Regions from separate parts of the Clostridium sp. MF28 genome, predicted to be linked through region 1. Evidence: a T-box and tRNA genes for the amino acid it is inferred to sense, from the RefSeq annotation. Region 1 holds a T-box; the other holds one or more tRNA genes.
What was found. A T-box is a leader RNA that pairs with one kind of tRNA and senses whether it is charged. The one in region 1 lies ahead of thrS (threonine--tRNA ligase), so its partner is inferred to be a tRNA-Thr.

Region 1 (9,959 bases):
TTCACCATTATAATTCTCTCTTGTCATTAAGTTAAAAACAGAGGCTTTTCCATAAGTTTTTGTTTTCCAATCACCCATGAAGCTATCTTGTTCAAAGGCTTTTAGTAATTTCCTATACTTATTTTTATGATCAAGGGTTATTTTGCCTTCAGTAACCATAAATTTACGTGAAACATTTGTAAGATCGCTAAAAGTAGATTCCGGTATATCAATTTTAGCTATACCAAGTCTCCATAAGAAGTTCCGGCTTGCATAATCAGAATCTACTGGATATGTTATTAATTCTGTCGCCATTCCACCAGACCAAAATGTCGGCTTATAGCTCTTTTCTCTTATTAATTCAACATCGTAGTTCATAAATTACTCTCCCTTTATTTATCACATATTTTATGTTCATTATATTAAAAGATATATGTATAATCAATAAAGATAAGTACAATATAAAGCATAATTAATTTTACTACTATGTAAGGTTTACTATTTTTAGATATATAAAGAATAGACATAAGATGTTTTAGTAAGTAAAATTAAAATAATAAGTAAAGTGAATAGCTAGATAAAATATCTATAGATTTATTAATTTGAGAACAATATAAAGTTCATGATTGATATGAAGTATAATTATAGGAGTTGTTTGTATGGAAAGCTTTATTAATAAGAAAATACTAAGAAAAGAAATTTTAGATAAGCGAAAAAAAATAGATGCAACAGAAAAAGAAAAAATGGATGAAAGAATATTAGAAACAGTTTATAGTAGCGAGTATTATAAATTGGCAAAAAAAATTTTTGTTTATATATCGTTTGACACTGAAATAAATACAAGAGATTTTATAAAGGAATCTTTAAATAATAATAAAAGAATTTATGTTCCAAGGACGGAAATTAAAACTAGACTTATGGATGCAGTAGAAATTAAATCACTGGATAATTTGTTGGAGAGTTCATATGGAATACCAGAACCATCTATAAATGATCCATATATTGATCCAAACGAACTTGATTTAATTATAGTTCCAGGCGTAGCTTTTGACAGGCGTGGGGGAAGAGTTGGCTATGGAGCAGGTTTTTATGATAGATATTTCAAGAAAATTAACAAGGATAATATAAAAAGAATTACAAAATTAGCATTAGCATATGATTTTCAAGTACTTGATAAAGTTCCAACCAGTTATCATGATGTACCAGTAGATTACATTATAACTGAGAAAGAATTTATAAAGTTGGAATAATGTAATGGCGGATTAAAATAAACAGGGGGAATATATGGAATACATTGAAAGTAATTTTGGTTACCTAAAAGGAACCAAAATAGAAAAGTACTACGATGATCTGATAAAAGCAGAATTTTTATGCGAGTATTATCCAATAGTTACAAAGATTATTGTTAGAAAAGTAATGGAAATGCTTTTAAGAGATATAGCGCAGGACAGTGGAATGGATATGAATGTTTCTGCACTTACATTACTAAATGGTATTAAGTTAAAGTCTAATATTTCTTTTTCAGAAGAAATTTATAATAATATAGAGATTATATTGGCTAACGGGTATGAGAACATTTCAAAAAGAGATAGAAATAGAAAGATACCTAAACATCCAATAGAAATTTTAAAAATAGCTCAGAAGGTTCTATATTACTATTTGAAAGAAAAAGAAAATTTGATGCTAGATATAAAGAATTTAAGTTTTAGTGCTCCTAGTACTATAGAATATATGAAGAAAGAACTTTTAAAGATCAATAACGATATTGCTCAAAGAGAAAATTTAATCAATAATCTTAGGAAAAAGATTCTTGAGGTAGATAGTTCTCCAAAGCGAATAAGTGAAATAAATAACATCATAATATTAATAAAAGAAGAAAAAGCTTATTTAGAAGAAATCCAAGATATATTAAATAGAAAAGTAGAAATGCAAAATAAATGTGTATTGAATATGGAAACGGATTATAAAACATATGAAAAAAAGCTTAATGAAATGAAAATTAAGTTTAATGAGAATGAAGAACTTCTTCTAGAAAAAGAGGGGCAGCTTCTGAAGGCTGAGATACAAAATCAAGAATTGAAAATATCGACTGAGGAGTTAGATGACGAAGATGAATCAATAAAAAGGATGAAAGTATCACTGGATGAAGAATTAAGAATATTAAGACACGCATATGAAAGTTTATTAAACTTAACAGAAGAATATAATGATATTGTTGAAACAATAGAATTTTTATATGATAATGAGCTACGAAAAGAATTAGAAGCTAAAAAGAACAGTATTCAAATAAAAATAAACTTTGAAGATGCTGTATTTAATGAGAATATAATTATTTACAATAAAAATACAGTGGAGTATAAAAGAAAAGCGTTAATATTTAAAGAACTAGTAAATGAAAATATAAAACGAGAAATTAGGCATGAAAAATTTTATGATGGATTTTTAAGACTATCAGGAAAAGAGCTTAAAATCGTATATACAATCATTAATAATATTACTTCAAGTTTTAATTTGATAAGTAAACCTAAGGAATTATTGGGTAGATATAATGAAGATAAGTTTTTAGAATTACTAAATAGAAATTTAGAGAATTTAAAAAACATTAATGATAATGAAATAAAGCTAATTTTATATTATAAATTAATAAGTTTGTCAAATGCGCCTTATGGGAAGATATACAATAGAAGAAAATTTGTACAGACATTGGATTACATGGTAGATAAAGCTTATAGTCTTTTAGCCACTAAAAAGGATTTTAAAGCAAGAACAAAAAAGCTAGATGCAATAAATGAATATTACATGAATAGAACTATCTCGGCATTAAAAAATAAAGGTTCAAATACACATATTACAGAAGAGCTTATAGAAAAGATTTATGATATAATCACAAAATTAAGACAAAGACCAGAAAATAAAGAGAAAAGGCTTTACTATGAAAAACTCGATTTAGATGTCATGACGGAGTCGACCATTAAAGCAGTTATAAAATCTCAACCATATACATTTCTATATATGATAGCAGACTTAGCGAGCATTGATTCATATAAGGATATGTCTAGTATTATATTTCAAATTGAAAATTTAATTGAGAAAAGGTCTTTAATTAAAAATTTTTCTAATACCTATTTTATGGTTCTATTATATTTATCTAGCGATGCAATAGTTGTAAGCCAAAATCAGCAAGAAGAATTAGTACCATTAGCAGTGATGTTAATAACGAGTGTAAGTTTAGTCTCAGATAATGATTTTATAAATCTGGAAGGTTATAATGATTTGGTCAAGTTATGGAAACAAAAACAGCAAAAATATAACGATATCTGTATGAAGAAAGAGGAAGAGGAAAGTAGCTTAGCACTACTAATGAGAGAAAAATTAGAATTAGAAATTAACCAGAAAGAATTATCAGAAGCCTATGACTCATTATTGAGAAGGTATGGAAGCTACGAGAGTGAATTTAAAAATCTAGTTATGAATTCAGAAAAAAGAGTTCTCTTGCCATCATATTTTTACTATGATGATTTGTGCAATAAGAAAAAGTTAGCAGAAAAGCATATCAATGAATCAAAAAATAAAATCGGAACATTGAAAAGCATTTTTTCTATAGAGGTTTGGAAGGATCAAGCGAATAAGTTTATTAATGAATCCAATATGCTAGAAGCTGAAAAGTTGCTAATTAAAGAAGCAAAGCAAAAGCCTTACTTTAAAAAAGAATATTCAGTCTTCTTAGAATTAGAAGATCAAATTCAAAAAGTGAATGAATCTATGGAAAAAAATAAGGAGATGCTGAAAAGCAAAGATGCACTAGTTGATAATATAGGAAGTAAAATTATTGACTTGCAGAAGCAGTTAACTACTATGAAGAATGCGTATATAGACATAGAAGGTGGCTACTAAAAGGTTAATTGTAGATATATTATTATGATTTACTGAATATTATATTATTTTACAGAAAGAACATAAGCCTAGGCTCTGTAAAAAAAATTGTGTAAACTAAAAAAATGAGGATGCCTTATTTACAAGGGCATCCTCATTTTTTATATAAATTTTATAATTCTTTATTTTCTATTTCTTTAACGATTCTCTCGATAAACGCATCTAATTTAACAGCGCCTTCATCGTCATTCTTTCTGCTTCTTACAGATACTTCATTATTAGCAGCTTCTTTTTCTCCAACAACTAAAATGTAAGGAGTTCTTTCAAGTCTAGCTTCTCTAATCTTATAACCAATCTTTTCAGCTCTATAATCAGTTTCAACTCTAATACCTTTATTCTTTAAGGCTTTTGTAACTGCTTCAGCATAATCATTGTACTTATCAGAGATTGGTAATACTTTGGTTTGAACTGGAGATAACCATGTTGGGAAAGCACCAGCGTATTCTTCTATAAGCATAGCTAAAGTTCTTTCATAACATCCAATTGATGATCTATGGATTATATAAGGACGTTTCTTTTCTCCGTCTTTATCTACATAACTCATATCAAATCTTTCAGCTAAAGCAAAGTCAATTTGAACTGTGAATAAAGTATCTTCTTTACCATGAACATTTCTAAATTGTAAATCAAGTTTTGGACCATAGAAAGCAGCTTCATCATCAGCTTCAACATAATTGATATTTAAATGATCTAGGATATTTCTCATTGTATCTTGAGTTTTATTCCAAGCATCAGGATCATTGATGTATTTTTCGGTATTATTTGGATCCCATTTAGAGAATCTATAAGTTATCTTTTCAGCAATTCCTAAAGTTCCCATTAAATATTGAATTAATTCAAGTACACCTTTAAATTCTTCTTCCAATTGTTCAGGTGTAACAATTAAGTGACCATCAGCTAAAGTGAATTGTCTAACTCTTATAAGACCATGCATTTCGCCTGAAGCTTCATTTCTAAATAAAGTAGAAGTTTCGCCGTATCTGATTGGAAGATCTCTATAGCTGTGTTGTTCAGCATTATAAACTGTATATTGGAATGGGCAAGTCATTGGTCTTAAAGCAAATACTTCATCATCTTTTTCCTCATCACCTAATACAAACATACCATCTTTATAGTGATCCCAGTGACCAGAAATCTTATATAAATCACTCTTAGCCATAAGAGGAGTCTTAGTTAAAAGATAACCTCTTTTTTCTTCTTCATCTTCAACCCATCTTTGAAGAAGTTGAACTATTTTTGCTCCTTTAGGCATTAATAATGGAAGCCCTTGACCTACATTTTCATCAGTTGTAAACAACTTTAACTCTCTACCAAGCTTATTGTGATCTCTCTTTTTAGCTTCTTCTAAAGCTTCTAGGAAAGCATCTAAGTCTGCTTTCTTTAAGAATGCAGTACCATAGATTCTTGTAAGCATCTTATTTTTTTCATTACCCTTCCAGTAAGCACCAGCACTTCTAGTAAGTTTAATTGCTTTAACTGATTTTAGTGACATAAGATGAGGACCAGCACATAAGTCTGTGAAATCACCCATTTTATAGAATGAGATTATTTCATTTTCAGGAAGATCGTTTATTAATTCAACTTTGTAAGGTTCATCCTTCATTAATTCTAAAGCTTCATTTCTTGGAAGCTCAAATCTAGATATTTCTGGATTTTCCTTAATTATTTTTTGCATTTCTGCTTCAAGTTTTTCTAAGTCTGCAGCAGTGAATGCAATTTCTCTATCGAAATCATAGTAGAAGCCAGTTGCAATTGAAGGTCCTATAGCTAACTTTGTTTCAGGGAATAATCTTTTTACGGCATAAGCTAAAACGTGAGATATGCTATGTCTTAGAGCATCTTTACCTTCTTGAGAATCAAATGTGCATATGCTTAATTCAACATCTTCATTTATTTCTTTTCTAAGGTCTTCAACCTTTCCATTAACTATACCGCAGCAAGCATTTCTAGCTAAACCTTCGCTAATTGATTTGGCAATTTCATAAATAGATAAACCAGCTTCAAATTCTTTAATTGATCCATCTTTTAAAGTTACTTTTATCATTTTAAAACTCCTTTCAGATTTAAGAAAATTTTGATTTTGTGACTTGTTAAATTTTAATAATAATATCGTTAAGAAAAGTTATTACTAAAATCATGCATTTTTGCAAACAAAAAAACCTCATCTCTAAAAATAGAGACGAAGTAATATCCGTGGTTCCACTCTAATTACCTAGAAGAAACTGATTAAAATAGGTCAAATAAAATAAACATTAAAAACCTTTTTAAAAATCAGTTAAATAGGTCACTTAAATTTATCGTAACGTGATAATTACGGGCTTTATTAGGGCCACTCAGAGGTGGTTTTCAGTCTAAATTTATATAAGAATAATCGCACCAACATATTCTCTCTCTGAAAAATAAGATTTTAGCTTACTGTCCTCATCAACGTGTTTATTTATTATATTAATATTCTTAATTATAAGCACATGATTTTTAGATGTCAACTAATTAACAAAAAAAATACAAAAGATATTAAGAATCTCAGAATATATTGGATATTTTAACAAAATTATAATAAGGCTTTAACCTAGAATTTATTAAAATCAAATAAAATTTATGTATATTAGGTTGTATTTAGTATTTTTTTCAGGAGGTAAAGATGAATAGAAGTATTAAAAGTATAAAAGTTAAAATTATTATGTTCCTAATACCAATGTTATTAATTGCATTTATAGCTTTGTCGGGAATAGGATATAGATTTGCAAGTAAGTCATTAAAAGAGAGCAACTTAAATGTAATGGAAGAGATGACGAAAACTGCTGCATCACGAGCAGATGATCAAATAAAAAGTGAGATTAGGAACCTTGAAGTAATTGCAAGCAATCCGATAATAACGGATAAGAATGTGCAAATAGAAGAAAAAATTCAAATACTTAAACCAGCATTAAAAACAGTTGGACAATTAGAAATGAGCATAAGTGATAAAGATGGAAATTCAATAGATACTTTAGGAAATAAGAAATCAATAAAGACAACACAAAGTTTTATGAAATCAATAAATGGTGAAAATTCAATAACCAATCCATATATAGATCCAGTCACAAAGAAAAAAGTCATATCATATTCAGTACCTATCAAGGATTCTTCAAATAGTATTATAGGAATTATTACCTCAATAAAAGATTGTAAAGATTTCGCTTCTTTAAACAAAGAAACTAATTTTTTGAAAACGGGAAATTTATTAATTGTAGATAGTAATGGTAATTTTATAGTTTCAGAAGATGAGAGCTTGGTAAATGAGAATAAAAATATAACCAATATGACCTCTGATAAAGAAAATTTACAAGATCTAAATAACATAGGAAAAAGTATGACAATTGGGACCCAATCTGGAACAGGAAAATATACTTATGAGGGTAAAGAAAGATATATATCATATAGCCCGATAGGGAAAACAGGTCTTGCCATAGGAATCACAGTAGAAGAAAAAGATCTACTAAGTGCATTAAACAGTTTAGCTTTTATTGATATTATAGTGACTGTTATTATGACGCTACTAATATTAACTATTATAATAGGCTTTACAATTATATTTGTAAACAGGTTACTTGGGGCGAAGTATTATGTAGATAGTATTGCTAAAGGTGATTTTTATACTAAAGTTGATAATAAATATACTAAAGGTAATGATGAAATAAGTGAAATATGCTTAAGTGTAAGCCAAGCTAAAGAGTCAGTAGGGAAAATGATAGAGGCAGTAAGAGAGGATTCAAATATAGTTAGAGAAGGCTCTGTATCATTAAATCAAATTGCAGAAGAACTATCAATTCTTACAGAGGAAATATCAGCATCCATAGGAGAGGTTTCTAATAATACTAATAAACAAAGCCATGACTTTGTACAGATAAGCACTAAGCTTGAAAACTTTGGTGAAAATATAACTGAAGTTAAGAATAATGTTCATTCAATTAATGAAGATATTGCAATAATAAATGATAAATCTTTAAAAGGAACTAAAGACATAGAAGAATTAAATGGTGGAATTATAAGTGTTAATGATAGTTTTGAAAAGTTTTTAATCAGCATAGAGTATATACAAGGCGATATGAAAAATGTTAATGGAATTACGAATATTATCAATGGAATATCTGAACAAATAAATCTTCTAGCACTTAATGCAGCTATTGAAGCAGCTAGTGCAGGTGATGCAGGACGAGGGTTTAGCGTAATAGCATTAGAAGTGAAAAAGCTTTCAGATAAAAGTAAGGAGTCTGCACAGAATATTTATAAGATAATAAATAGGCTTATAAATATAATAAATAAACTTGTAGAAGAGTCTAAAAATATGGAGAGTGAGTTGCATGAGCAGAAGGAAATGATTTATAATGCATCAAGTTCATTTTCAGAAATAGCACTTCTAGTTAAAGAAATAGCACCTAAAGTATCTAATATAGATAGTGTGTTTAATAATATTAATCACAGCAAAGATTTAATTGTTGAAACTGTATATGAGTTATCAGGAGAAATAACAGAGACATCAAATTCCTTGGAGCAAGTAACTAATTCATCAGTGCAGCTTGCACGACTTGCAGAGAAAGTTAACAGTAGTTCTGATATTTTACTAGATAGAGCAGATGATTTGCTTCAAAAAGTTAATCAATTTAAAATCAAAGAAGAGGATTTAACAAAAGATACCGACATATCTGAACAAAATTCAAAAGCAAATAATCAATATGAAGAAAAATCATATTCCAGTGGGGGAGGAGAGTTAGACACTAAGAATAAGAGTTTAGAAAAAACGAATTTATTAAATAAGTTTGAAGACTCAAGAGATATTAATCAATATGAAAGAAATCTAGATCTTGATTTGGAAAAAGAATTAAAGGAATTATCAATGTTACCGGAGGAAGAAATTAATTTGGAATTTAGTAATTATGAGACAAGTGATCTGGATTTATCACTGGCAGAACACTTTGTTGATTTAAGTGTGTCTCCGCTGGAAAAGTTGGAAGTAGATACATCAACTAAAGATTTTGGATGGGGATGCTCTAAGATAACAGAAATTAAAGAATATATTAAGCAAAAAGATGAAGGAGAATGCCCGGAGGATGATTTAGGAAGATATAATATATCATAGTTTGTTATATAAATATATCTAAAAAATCATAACAAATGTATAAAATTTAATATTGATTTAATATATTGAATAGATGTATAATATTGGTAGGCAGATGTGGCGGAATTGGCAGACGCACTAGACTTAGGATCTAGCGCCTTTTGGTGTAAGGGTTCGACTCCCTTCATCTGCACCAATAAGCGGGAATGACTCAATGGTAGAGTGTCACCTTCCCAAGGTGGACGTTGCGGGTTCGAGCCCCGTTTTCCGCTCCAGTAAGAATATAAAGATTAAATTAAAATAACAAATATCTAAAACAAATTTTTGTTTTAGATATTTGTTATTTTAATTTACACATGGTTACTAAGATAAATTTAATTATATAACATAATAAGTTAATAATTGTCTTCAATCAATTTGTCTAAAGTTAAGTTAACAATCATTTCTTCAGAGTAAAATTTTTCACCCATTATTTTAAATATTACTTCTGATTTTTTATAACCTTCTTTATAAAGCTTTAAGTTTCTTGTAATTCTTTTAAGAGTGTTTCTAGGTATATTTAATTCTAATGCTAGCTCCTTAAAAGAATAATAATCTTTTTTTAGCATATCGTATAGTTTATTTTGAAGATCTAACTTATATCTATAATCAACTTCTTTGGATTGGTGGGGACCATATTTTCCTCTATGATGGGAAGGACATAAATATTTATAATTTAGTTCTATATCAAAGCCACCTTCACTTCTGTGAACAATATGATGTATATCAGCTTCGGCATTACATATTTCACATAAAGACAATTTTTAATCCTCCTTAGAATCTACCCTATATAAAAATATATTAATTGTTAAAGTTTATTTAAATTAAAAAAATAATAGAATTCTTAATATAATAATATGATAACTGTAAATAACTTGACATTTAATATTATAAAGTAATAAATAAGAAA
Region 2 (9,959 bases), 140 kb from region 1:
CCATTGATTCCACTTCTTCATCAGAAAGAGGAACTGGTTTAGATCCTGGGCCTACAAATCCTGTTACGCCTCTAGTATTTCTAACAACGTACCAAGCTTCATCTCCCATTAACATTTTTACAAGCACATATCCAGGAAATTTCTTCTTTAATGAGACTTTTTGCTTTCCATCTTTTTCTTCAACCACTTCTTCCATGGGTACTTGTATATCATGGATTAATGCTTCAAGATTTCTATTTTCAATTGCTTTTTCTAAGTTTGCTTTTACTTTATTTTCATATCCTGAGTATGTATGAACTACATACCATCGTGCTCTATCACTCATATTCGTCAGGCGATATAAAATCGCCCAAACCTCCCTTTTACTTGAAATTTAAAATCATTTTAAAGAGGTTATTGAAAATAGAATCCAATCCACCAACTAATATAGTATACATTAGTGTGAACACAATAACTGCAACAAATGCTTTCTTTGTCTCATCTTTTGAAGGCCAAGTTATCTTCTTAACCTCTACCTTAACCTCTCGAAAAAAACCAAACAAACCATTACTTTTAATAGCTTTTTCAGTTTTCACACTGTTCTTTGCTGACATATCTTCACATCCTTAAATTTAATAACTATATGTCATTACTTCGGCTAATTACTTTGTTTCTCTATGAAGAGTGTGCTTTTTACAGAATTTACAATACTTTTTCATTTCTAATCTATCTGGATCATTCTTTTTGTTTTTCATTGAATCATAATTTCTTTGTTTACACTCTGTGCATGCTAAAGTTACTTTTGTTCTCATGACTGCACCTCCAGTTTTCTTATATATTAAATAGGAATCTTGAGTTCCTATTCACTTCTAAAATTTACGTTGCTTAAAATGTCACTTTTATACAATATCATAGAATATTTGACTTGTCAATCATCCTTTAAATAGGACTAAGTTATACAACTTAGTCCTATTAGTAATAAATGTATCTTATTCTACTATTTTAGTAACAACTCCAGAACCTACAGTTCTTCCGCCTTCTCTGATAGCAAATCTTAATCCTTCATCCATTGCGATTGGAGTGATTAATTCAACATTCATATCAATGTGATCTCCAGGCATTACCATTTCCATTCCGTCTGGTAATTTGATTGATCCTGTAACGTCTGTTGTTCTGAAGTAGAATTGTGGTCTGTATCCATCGAAGAATGGAGTATGTCTTCCACCTTCTTCTTTCTTAAGTACGTATACTTGACCTACAAATTTAGTATGAGGATGTACTGAATTTGGTTTTGATAAAACTTGACCTCTTTCAATATCAGTTCTTTGAACTCCTCTTAATAATGCTCCGATGTTATCTCCTGCTTGCGCTTCATCCAATAACTTTCTGAACATTTCGATTCCAGTTACTACAACTTTCTTCTTTTCTTCACTTAATCCAACGATTTCTACTTCATCTCCTACATGAAGTACTCCAGCTTCAACTCTTCCTGTTGCAACTGTTCCTCTTCCTGTAATTGTGAATACATCTTCGATTGGCATTAAGAACGGCTTATCTGTTGCTCTTTCTGGAGTTGGGATATAGCTATCTACTGCTTCCATTAAATCCATGATTGGCTTAATTGCTTCTTCATCTGTTGGATTTTCTAATGCTTTTAATGCTGATCCTGTTATTACTGGAATATCGTCTCCTGGGAAGTCATATTCACTTAATAATTCTCTTACTTCCATTTCTACTAATTCTAATAATTCTGGATCGTCTACCATATCTGCTTTATTTAAGAATACTACGATATATTGGATACCAACTCTTGATCCTAGTAGTATATGTTCTCTTGTTTGTGGCATTGGACCATCTGCTGCTGATACAACTAAGATAGCTCCATCCATTTGTGCTGCTCCTGTGATCATGTTCTTAACATAGTCAGCATGCCCTGGACAGTCAACGTGCGCATAGTGTCTGTTTTCTGTTTGGTACTCAACGTGTGCTGTATTGATTGTGATTCCTCTTTCTTTTTCTTCTGGAGCCTTATCAATATCTGCATAGTTAAATGCTTCTGCAAATCCTTTATTTGCTAATACTGTTGTGATTGCTGCTGTTAATGTTGTCTTACCATGGTCTACGTGACCTATTGTTCCAATATTAACGTGTGGCTTACTTCTTTCATACTTTGCTTTTGCCATTATAATTTTCCTCCCTTATTATCTTCTAATAAACTTGGCCTAGTGTTTTTTTATTTTTTATTATTTGGAGCTCACAATCGGAATCGAACCGACGACCTCCACCTTACCAAGGTGACGCTCTGCCGACTGAGCTATGTGAGCGTTCAAAATTGCTATCTTCTTTGATATACCAATTATAAAGTTTACTATTATTCTTTTTATTTGTCAATATAAATTATCACTTTAAATCTAAGCATTTTTCTAATTTTCTCTTTACTCTTTGTAATGCATTATCTATCGACTTCGAATGTCGTTCTAAATCACTTGCAATCTCCTGATAAGATTTTCCATCTAGGTATGAAGTAAGAACCTCTAATTCCAAATCTGATAACACTTTCGAAATCTTTTTCTCGATATAATCCATTTGTTCCTTACTAATCATTAGCTCTTCAGGATCTGAAATTTTCAATCCTGCCAAAACATCAAGGAGAGTTCTCTCTGATTCCTCTTCATATATTGGCTTATTTAAAGAGACATAAGTATTTAACGGAATATGTTTCTGCCTAGTAGCTGTTTTTATTGCAGTTATTATTTGTCTGATTACACATATTTCTGCAAAGGCTTTAAATGATGTTGATTTTTCTGCATTAAAATCTCTGATAGCCTTATATAAACCTATCATCCCTTCTTGATAAATGTCTTCCTTGTCGGCTCCAATTAAAAAATATGATTTAGCCTTCGACTTCACAAAGTTCTCATATTTTGAAATCAAATATTCTTGCGCCCTACTATTACCACTCTTAGCTTTCGCAACAATTTCTTCGTCTGATTTATCTTTGAAATCTAAAAAACCTTTCAACTGCTTATTCTCAACTCTCTTCTGCATTAAACTAACCACTCGTTTAGACAATTATACCCCAGTAAAATTATGTTAGTCAACTGAATTTACTTACTTCTTCTGATTTCTTCTAATATTTTGACTATCCTATCATCTATATTATCACTTATTATATTTTTCTGTGAAATTCTGTTCTTATCTGCTTTATTTTTTATAGACTTCTCTATCCTTAGAACCTCATTATAAAATTCTAAAGATGACATTCTAACTGCACCTCTTTGAAAAATTGTTTGCTGCTCTAAGCTATCAGATGTTACAACAACTATTTCATGTTTCCTTCCTAGAGCATTTACTTGTTTCTCAATATAACTATCCGCAGTTTCTCCATCCTTTGTAAATACTACTGATATATTTCTATTTACCTCTTCTTTCTTTTCAATACTCCCAGTAACTTTATGAGCATCAAATACTAATATTATTCTACAAGCATTAAAAACTCCATAATTATGTAAAGTATCTATAAGAGTTTGTCTTGCACCCTCAAAGCTAGAATCTTTTTTTTGTTTTAAATTAGGCCAACTATTTATAACATTATATCCATCTACAAAAATAGTTTTCACGATATACCTCTCTCTATTTCAATCGTCCTTTTAAAACTTCATACATAATTATACCACCAGCTACAGATGCGTTTAAAGAATTAATCTTTCCGACCATTGGTATTTTTATTAGCTTATCACACTTTTCCACCGTTAATTTTGAAATACCTCTCCCTTCATTTCCAATTATAACCGCACAAGGTCCTCCAAAATCTACTTGGTAGCTATATTCTTCTGCTCTTATGTCCGCCCCATAAATCCAGATCCCCTTTTCTTTTAGTTCCTCTATTGTCGAATTTAAATTTGTTACTTTGGCTATTTTTACATGTTCTATTGCTCCAACCGAAGATTTATAAACGGTTGTACTTACAGATGCACTTCTTCTCTTTGGGAGTATAATTCCATGAACTCCAAATAATTCTGCAGTTCTTACTATTGATCCTAAATTATGCGGATCTTCAACCTCATCCAATATAACTATGAACGGAGCTTCCCCTCTTTTCTCTGCTAAATCCAATATATCCGATACTTCTGAATATTTATATGGAGTTACTTTTGCTATTACCCCTTGATGTACTTCTCCACCACACATTGAATCAAGTTTTCTTTTATCCACTTCTTTTATTAATATTTTATTTTCTTTTGCCAAACCAACAATAGTTTTTATTGAACCTTCTAATTTACTATTAGATATATATAGTGTTTCGATCGTTCTTTCTCCTCTTAGAGCTTCAATTACAGCATTTCTTCCAATAACTATATCTTCTCTCTCTTCAATAGCGCTTGTTGATTTATCATTTCCTACCATATTATCTTTCTTAGTTTTATTTTTTACCTGATTATAGCTTTTAGCTTTACCTTTTGATTCAGTTACAGATTTATCTTTATCTTCCATAAACTTGCCATTTGAAATATTTTTTTTCAGTTTACTATTCATTATAAACCCTCCTTTTTTTAATTTTATACACTAATTAATAATTTCAATACTTCTATCAAATATAAATTCTAATCTTTCCTTATCCCCCACTAGGTATAGATAACCAATTAATGCTTCAAACCCAGTCGCCATTCTATAATCCCTTATCTCTGCATTCTTAGGTACAGTAGGTGATTTCGCATTTCTTCCTCTTTTATAAACCGCTTCTTCCTCCTCATTTAGGAGATTCTCAATTTCATGCATTATACACGCCTGACTTTTTGCTTTTACATATCCAATTGCCTTCACATGTATCTTATTTGCAGATAACGCTGTATTTTGAGTCAAAATATAATTTCTAATAAAAACTTCAAACACACCATCACCTATTAATGCCAATTGTAATGAATTCAACATTCTTACTTCATCTTTTGAAAATTTTCTAATTCTTAAGTCATCTAACATTATAATTCTCCTTTAAATAAGGGTTGCAAAAATGCAACCCTTCCTTTAATTAATCAATCTTTTTCCATCTAACACCCTGTGGTGTATCTTCCAAAATTATATTTCTGCTTTTTAAATCATCTCTTATTTTATCCGCAAGTGCAAAATCTTTATTTTTTCTGGCTTGCTGTCTCTTTTCAATAAGCTCCTGAATTTCTGTTTCCAAATCCTTCTCAATACGATCTTGAAGTATACCTAGTGGATTTCCTAGTTCTCTAACCATTGATTCTGCTTTCTCACATAATTCAGAGGATGAACTAATATTCACATTATTGTTAATATCTTTAGTCAAATCAAACAATACTGAAATAGCATCTGCTGTATTAAAATCATCATCCATCTTCTCAATAAATTTTTCTCTATATTTATCTAAAGACTTTAGATATTTTTCTTCCGCTTCATCCATTAATTTTTTAGTCACTTCATCTTTTAAATTTTCAAGATTATTTATGCAATTATATAATCTTTCTATTGATGATTTTGCTGAATCTAAAAGTTCCTTAGTAAAATTTATTTGTATTCTATAGTGTCCAGACAACATCAAAAACCTTATTGCATCCGAACTATATTCCTCAAGAACTTCTCTTGCGGTAAAGAAGTTATTTAATGATTTTGACATTTTCTTATTATCTACATTAACAAATGCTGCATGGAGCCAATAATTTGCAAATGGTTTTCCTGTTAGAGCTTCACTTTGAGCTATTTCATTTTCATGATGCGGGAATCTTAAATCCATACCACCTGCATGAATATCTATTGTATCTCCCAACAATTTCTTCGCCATGCACGAACACTCTATATGCCACCCAGGCCTTCCAGGTCCCCAAGGGCTTCCCCAAGCAGGTTCACCTGGCTTTTGTGCTTTCCACACTGCAAAATCCATAGGATCTTTCTTTCTTTCATCAACAGATATTCTTGCACCAACCTGCAAATCATCTAAGTTCTGTCCTACCAATTTTCCATAATTATCAAATTTTTTTGTGCTATAATAAACATCACCATCAACTTCATAAGCAAATCCTGCTTCAATCAACTCTTCAACAAATTTGATTATATCATGAATATATTCTGTTGCTCTAGGATTTACAGTAGCTCTTTCAATCTTTAACGAATCGGCATCTTGGTAGTATTCTTTTATATATTTATCTCCAAGCTCTTTTACTGTAATTCCCTCATCATTAGCTTTATTAATCATTTTATCGTCTATGTCAGTAAAGTTTTGGACAAATCTAACCTTGTATCCTCTATACTCCAAATATCTCCTTATAGTATCAAAGACAATAAATGTTCTTCCATTACCTATGTGAAAAAAATTATATACAGTTGGCCCACAGACGTACATTTTAACTTCGCCAGGAATAATAGGGATAAACTCTTCTTTTTGTCTTGTTAAAGTATTAAATACCCTCATTAATTTACCTCCTAAAATTATTTTAGTTTTATTTTGTTTTTCTCAAATTCACCTTTTATTATATTATAAACATCTTCTATTTTGATTACTTCCATTTCTCCATCTCTAAGTTTAAATTCAATTTCTCCCTCATTAATCTTTTTACCTACTGTTATTCTCATTGGTATTCCCATTAATTCTGAATCTTTGAATTTCACTCCTGCTCTTTCATTTCTATCATCTAAAAGAGCTTCTATTCCAGCACTTGTTAATTTTTCATAAATTTCATTTGCAATTCTAGCTTGTTCCTCATCTTTTACATTAACAGGAATTACAGAAACATGGTATGGTGCAACAGACAATGGCCATACTATACCATTCTCATCATGATGTTGCTCAATTATAGATGCCATTGTTCTTGTAACTCCAATTCCATAGCATCCCATTATAAATGGCTTTTCTTTTCCATCTTCATCTATAAACTTAGCATTCATGGCTTCCGAATATTTAGTACCAAGTTTAAATATATGCCCTACTTCTGTTCCTCTTGCAATAGTAACCTTACCACCGCAAACTGGGCACTTTTCACCTTCAGTTACGTTTCTATAATCTCCTATTACACCTTCAAAGTCTCTTCCATAATTCACATTATTAATATGGTAACCTGTTTCATTAGCACCCACAATAAAGTTATACATATTAGCTACTTCTTCATCAACTAATAGCATATCTACTTTTATCCCCATTGGTCCCGCGAATCCTATTTCTGCTCCCGTTGCCTTTTTTACATCTTCTGAACTAGCAAGATCTAGATTAATCACTTCACCAATTGCATTGCTAACCTTAACCTCATTAATTTCTCTATCACCCCTAACCATAACTGCTACTATTTTGCCATCTGCATTAAACAAGATAGTCTTTGCGAATTTTTTTTCATTAGTACCGAAAAACTTAACCAATTCATCTATAGTTTTTGTATTAGGTGTCTCAACTTTATTTATTTCCTTAAATTCTTGTTTTAACTCTTTCTCTGCTGGTGATGAAGCTTTCTCGATATTTGCTGCATAGTTACATTCACCACAAAATACCACATCATCCTCTCCAACTTCCGATTTAACCATAAACTCTGCTGAATTTGAACCACCAATAGCACCAGAATCAGCAGCAACACATTTTGCATCCAAACCACATCTATTAAATATTTTTACATATGCATCATGCATTTTATCATAAGCTAAATCTAGCCCACCTTGATCTTTATCAAAGCTATAAGCATCCTTCATTACAAATTCCCTAGATCTCATCACCCCAAACCTAGGTCTACGCTCATCTCTATACTTTGTTTGGATCTGATATAAATTAAGAGGTAATTGCTTGTAAGACTTAATTTCATTTCTCGCTATATCTGTAAATACTTCTTCATGAGTTGGCCCTAAACAGAAATCTCTATCACCTCTATCTTTTAATCTAAACATTTCTGCTCCATATGCATCCCATCTACCAGATTCCTGCCATAATTCAGCTGGAATAATAGCTGATGCTAGAAATTCCTGCGCACCTGCTGCATTCATTTCTTCCCTAATTATATCCTCAACTTTTTTTAAAACTTTTAATCCAAGAGGCATATAATTATATACTCCTGCAGCCATTTTTCTTATCATTCCAGCTCTTAACATAAGCTTATGGCTATCAATCTCTGCTTCCGCTGGTACTTCTCTTAATGTTGATATTAACATACTAGACATTTTCATTTGGTGTTCCTCCTAAAATAATATTGGTTAAATTGCGAATAATATTTTATATATGATGTAATAAAATCTGAATATCAGATTTTACAAATAATTAATAGGTTAAAAATATATAATTAGATAAATAAAAAAGCCCCCCTAATAATATATATTAGGGCGAACTTTATATCGCGGTACCACCTAAATTTGTTCTCTAACAATGATAACGGTTTTAGACCGATAGTTTTTCCCTATACTCAAAAGCTGGTTCAAAGCCTGTTTAAAAGTCTTTCAGCCCACGGACTTTTTCTCTTATATAATCGGCTTCTACTATTCTTCATCAACGTTTTACAATCTTAATTAAATTTTATTTTAATATATTATAACTTCCTGAATTTAGCCTGTCAATACATTATCACTATACTATATCTTTTACAAAATACTCTGCAAGTATTAAATCTTCCGGTGTAGTTATTTTTATATTTTTATAATCACCCTCATAAATATAAACTTTATGCCCAAAAAGTTCTACCACACTAGTATCATCAGTAACTGATATACATCTTTTCTTTATCTCTTTATGGCATTCATATATCAGGTTAAAATCAAAAGCTTGTGGCGTTTGAATTGCAACAAGTTCACTTCTAACTAAAGTATCGACTGAAAAATTATTACCATCTTTAATTTTTATAGTATCTTTCGGCATAACTCCAGGTGCTGCAGCTTTATAGCGCTTAGCATATTCAACCGCATCATTTATTATTTTCTGAGATGCAAATGGCCTAGCTCCATCATGAATTAATACTATATCAGATTTTTCTAATTTCTCCAAGGCGTTATATACTGATTCTTGTCTTTCGCTCCCACCAGATACTAAATCATCTATTTTTAATCCATATTTATTTAATACTTCTCTTTTACAATAATCTTTTTCATCTTCAGGCACTACTAAAATGATCTTATCTATTAAATCATTTTCTATAAACTGTTTTAACGTGTAATAAAGAATGGGCGCACCATTCAAATCAATATATTGCTTGCTTTGAATATAACCCATTCTCTTACCTCTGCCTCCAGCTAATACTATCGCACTAACCATACAGAAAACTCTCCTTAACTTTTAATTATCTTTTGGTTTTGCAAAAATCATTCGTCCAGCTGCTGTCTGAAGAACTGATGTAACTATAACACTTGTTGTTTGTCCTATGTATTTTCTTCCACCTTCAACAACAATCATAGTTCCATCTTCTAAATACGCAACACCTTGGCTTGATTCTTTCCCATCCTTTACTATATCAATTGTCATTTCTTCACCAGGTAATACTACTGGTTTTATTGCATTTGATAATTCATTTATATTTAATACCGGTACTCCTTGAAACTCAGCCACTTTATTTAGATTATAATCATTAGTTATAACCTTTCCTTCCATCTTTTGTGCAAGTTTAAGCAACTTTGCATCAACTTCTGCAATTTTAGGAAAATCATCTTCTACAATTTGAGTTTCTATGGCTAGCTCTTTTTGTATTTTATTTAATATATCTAGACCTCTTCTTCCTCTATTTCTTTTTAGTGAATCAGAAGAATCGGATATATGCCTTAATTCATCCAATACAAAGTTAGGTATAACCAGTGGTCCTTCAACAAATCCAGTCTCACAAATATCAAATATTCTTCCATCAATTATAACTGATGTATCTAATACTTTCGGAATTCCTTTTATAGACTCTTTTATTACCTCTTTAACTTTTTTCTCTTTAATTACAGGCTTTTTCATATTAACAAGAAGAGCTGTTATATCTTCCTTTTTTTTAATCATTATTTCTGCACCTATTATAGCAGCT

Region 2: it has a tRNA-Thr gene. The T-box ahead of thrS (threonine--tRNA ligase) is inferred to sense a tRNA for this amino acid. The anticodon was not compared.

What each region holds. Positions count from the first base shown of each region.
Region 1 is NZ_CP014331.1:3,647,043-3,657,001, forward strand. Features, by position in the region: gene AXY43_RS15900 (HutD family protein) at 1-357, opposite strand, end outside; gene AXY43_RS15905 (5-formyltetrahydrofolate cyclo-ligase) at 639-1,229, shown strand; gene AXY43_RS15910 (hypothetical protein) at 1,264-3,873, shown strand; gene thrS (threonine--tRNA ligase) at 4,025-5,956, opposite strand; T-box leader at 6,085-6,349, opposite strand; gene AXY43_RS15920 (methyl-accepting chemotaxis protein) at 6,554-9,031, shown strand; tRNA gene AXY43_RS15925 (tRNA-Leu) at 9,122-9,206, shown strand; tRNA gene AXY43_RS15930 (tRNA-Gly) at 9,211-9,285, shown strand; gene AXY43_RS15935 (HNH endonuclease) at 9,406-9,810, opposite strand.
Region 2 is NZ_CP014331.1:3,508,687-3,518,645, reverse strand. Features, by position in the region: gene nusG (transcription termination/antitermination protein NusG) at 1-325, opposite strand, end outside; gene secE (preprotein translocase subunit SecE) at 363-593, opposite strand; gene rpmG (50S ribosomal protein L33) at 642-791, opposite strand; gene tuf (elongation factor Tu) at 969-2,162, opposite strand; tRNA gene AXY43_RS15230 (tRNA-Thr) at 2,228-2,303, opposite strand; gene sigH (RNA polymerase sporulation sigma factor SigH) at 2,380-3,027, opposite strand; gene AXY43_RS15220 (NYN domain-containing protein) at 3,087-3,599, opposite strand; gene rlmB (23S rRNA (guanosine(2251)-2'-O)-methyltransferase RlmB) at 3,613-4,386, opposite strand; gene AXY43_RS15210 (Mini-ribonuclease 3) at 4,546-4,959, opposite strand; gene cysS (cysteine--tRNA ligase) at 5,009-6,409, opposite strand; gene AXY43_RS15200 (proline--tRNA ligase) at 6,427-8,139, opposite strand; gene ispD (2-C-methyl-D-erythritol 4-phosphate cytidylyltransferase) at 8,534-9,214, opposite strand; gene AXY43_RS15190 (PIN/TRAM domain-containing protein) at 9,236-9,959, opposite strand, start outside.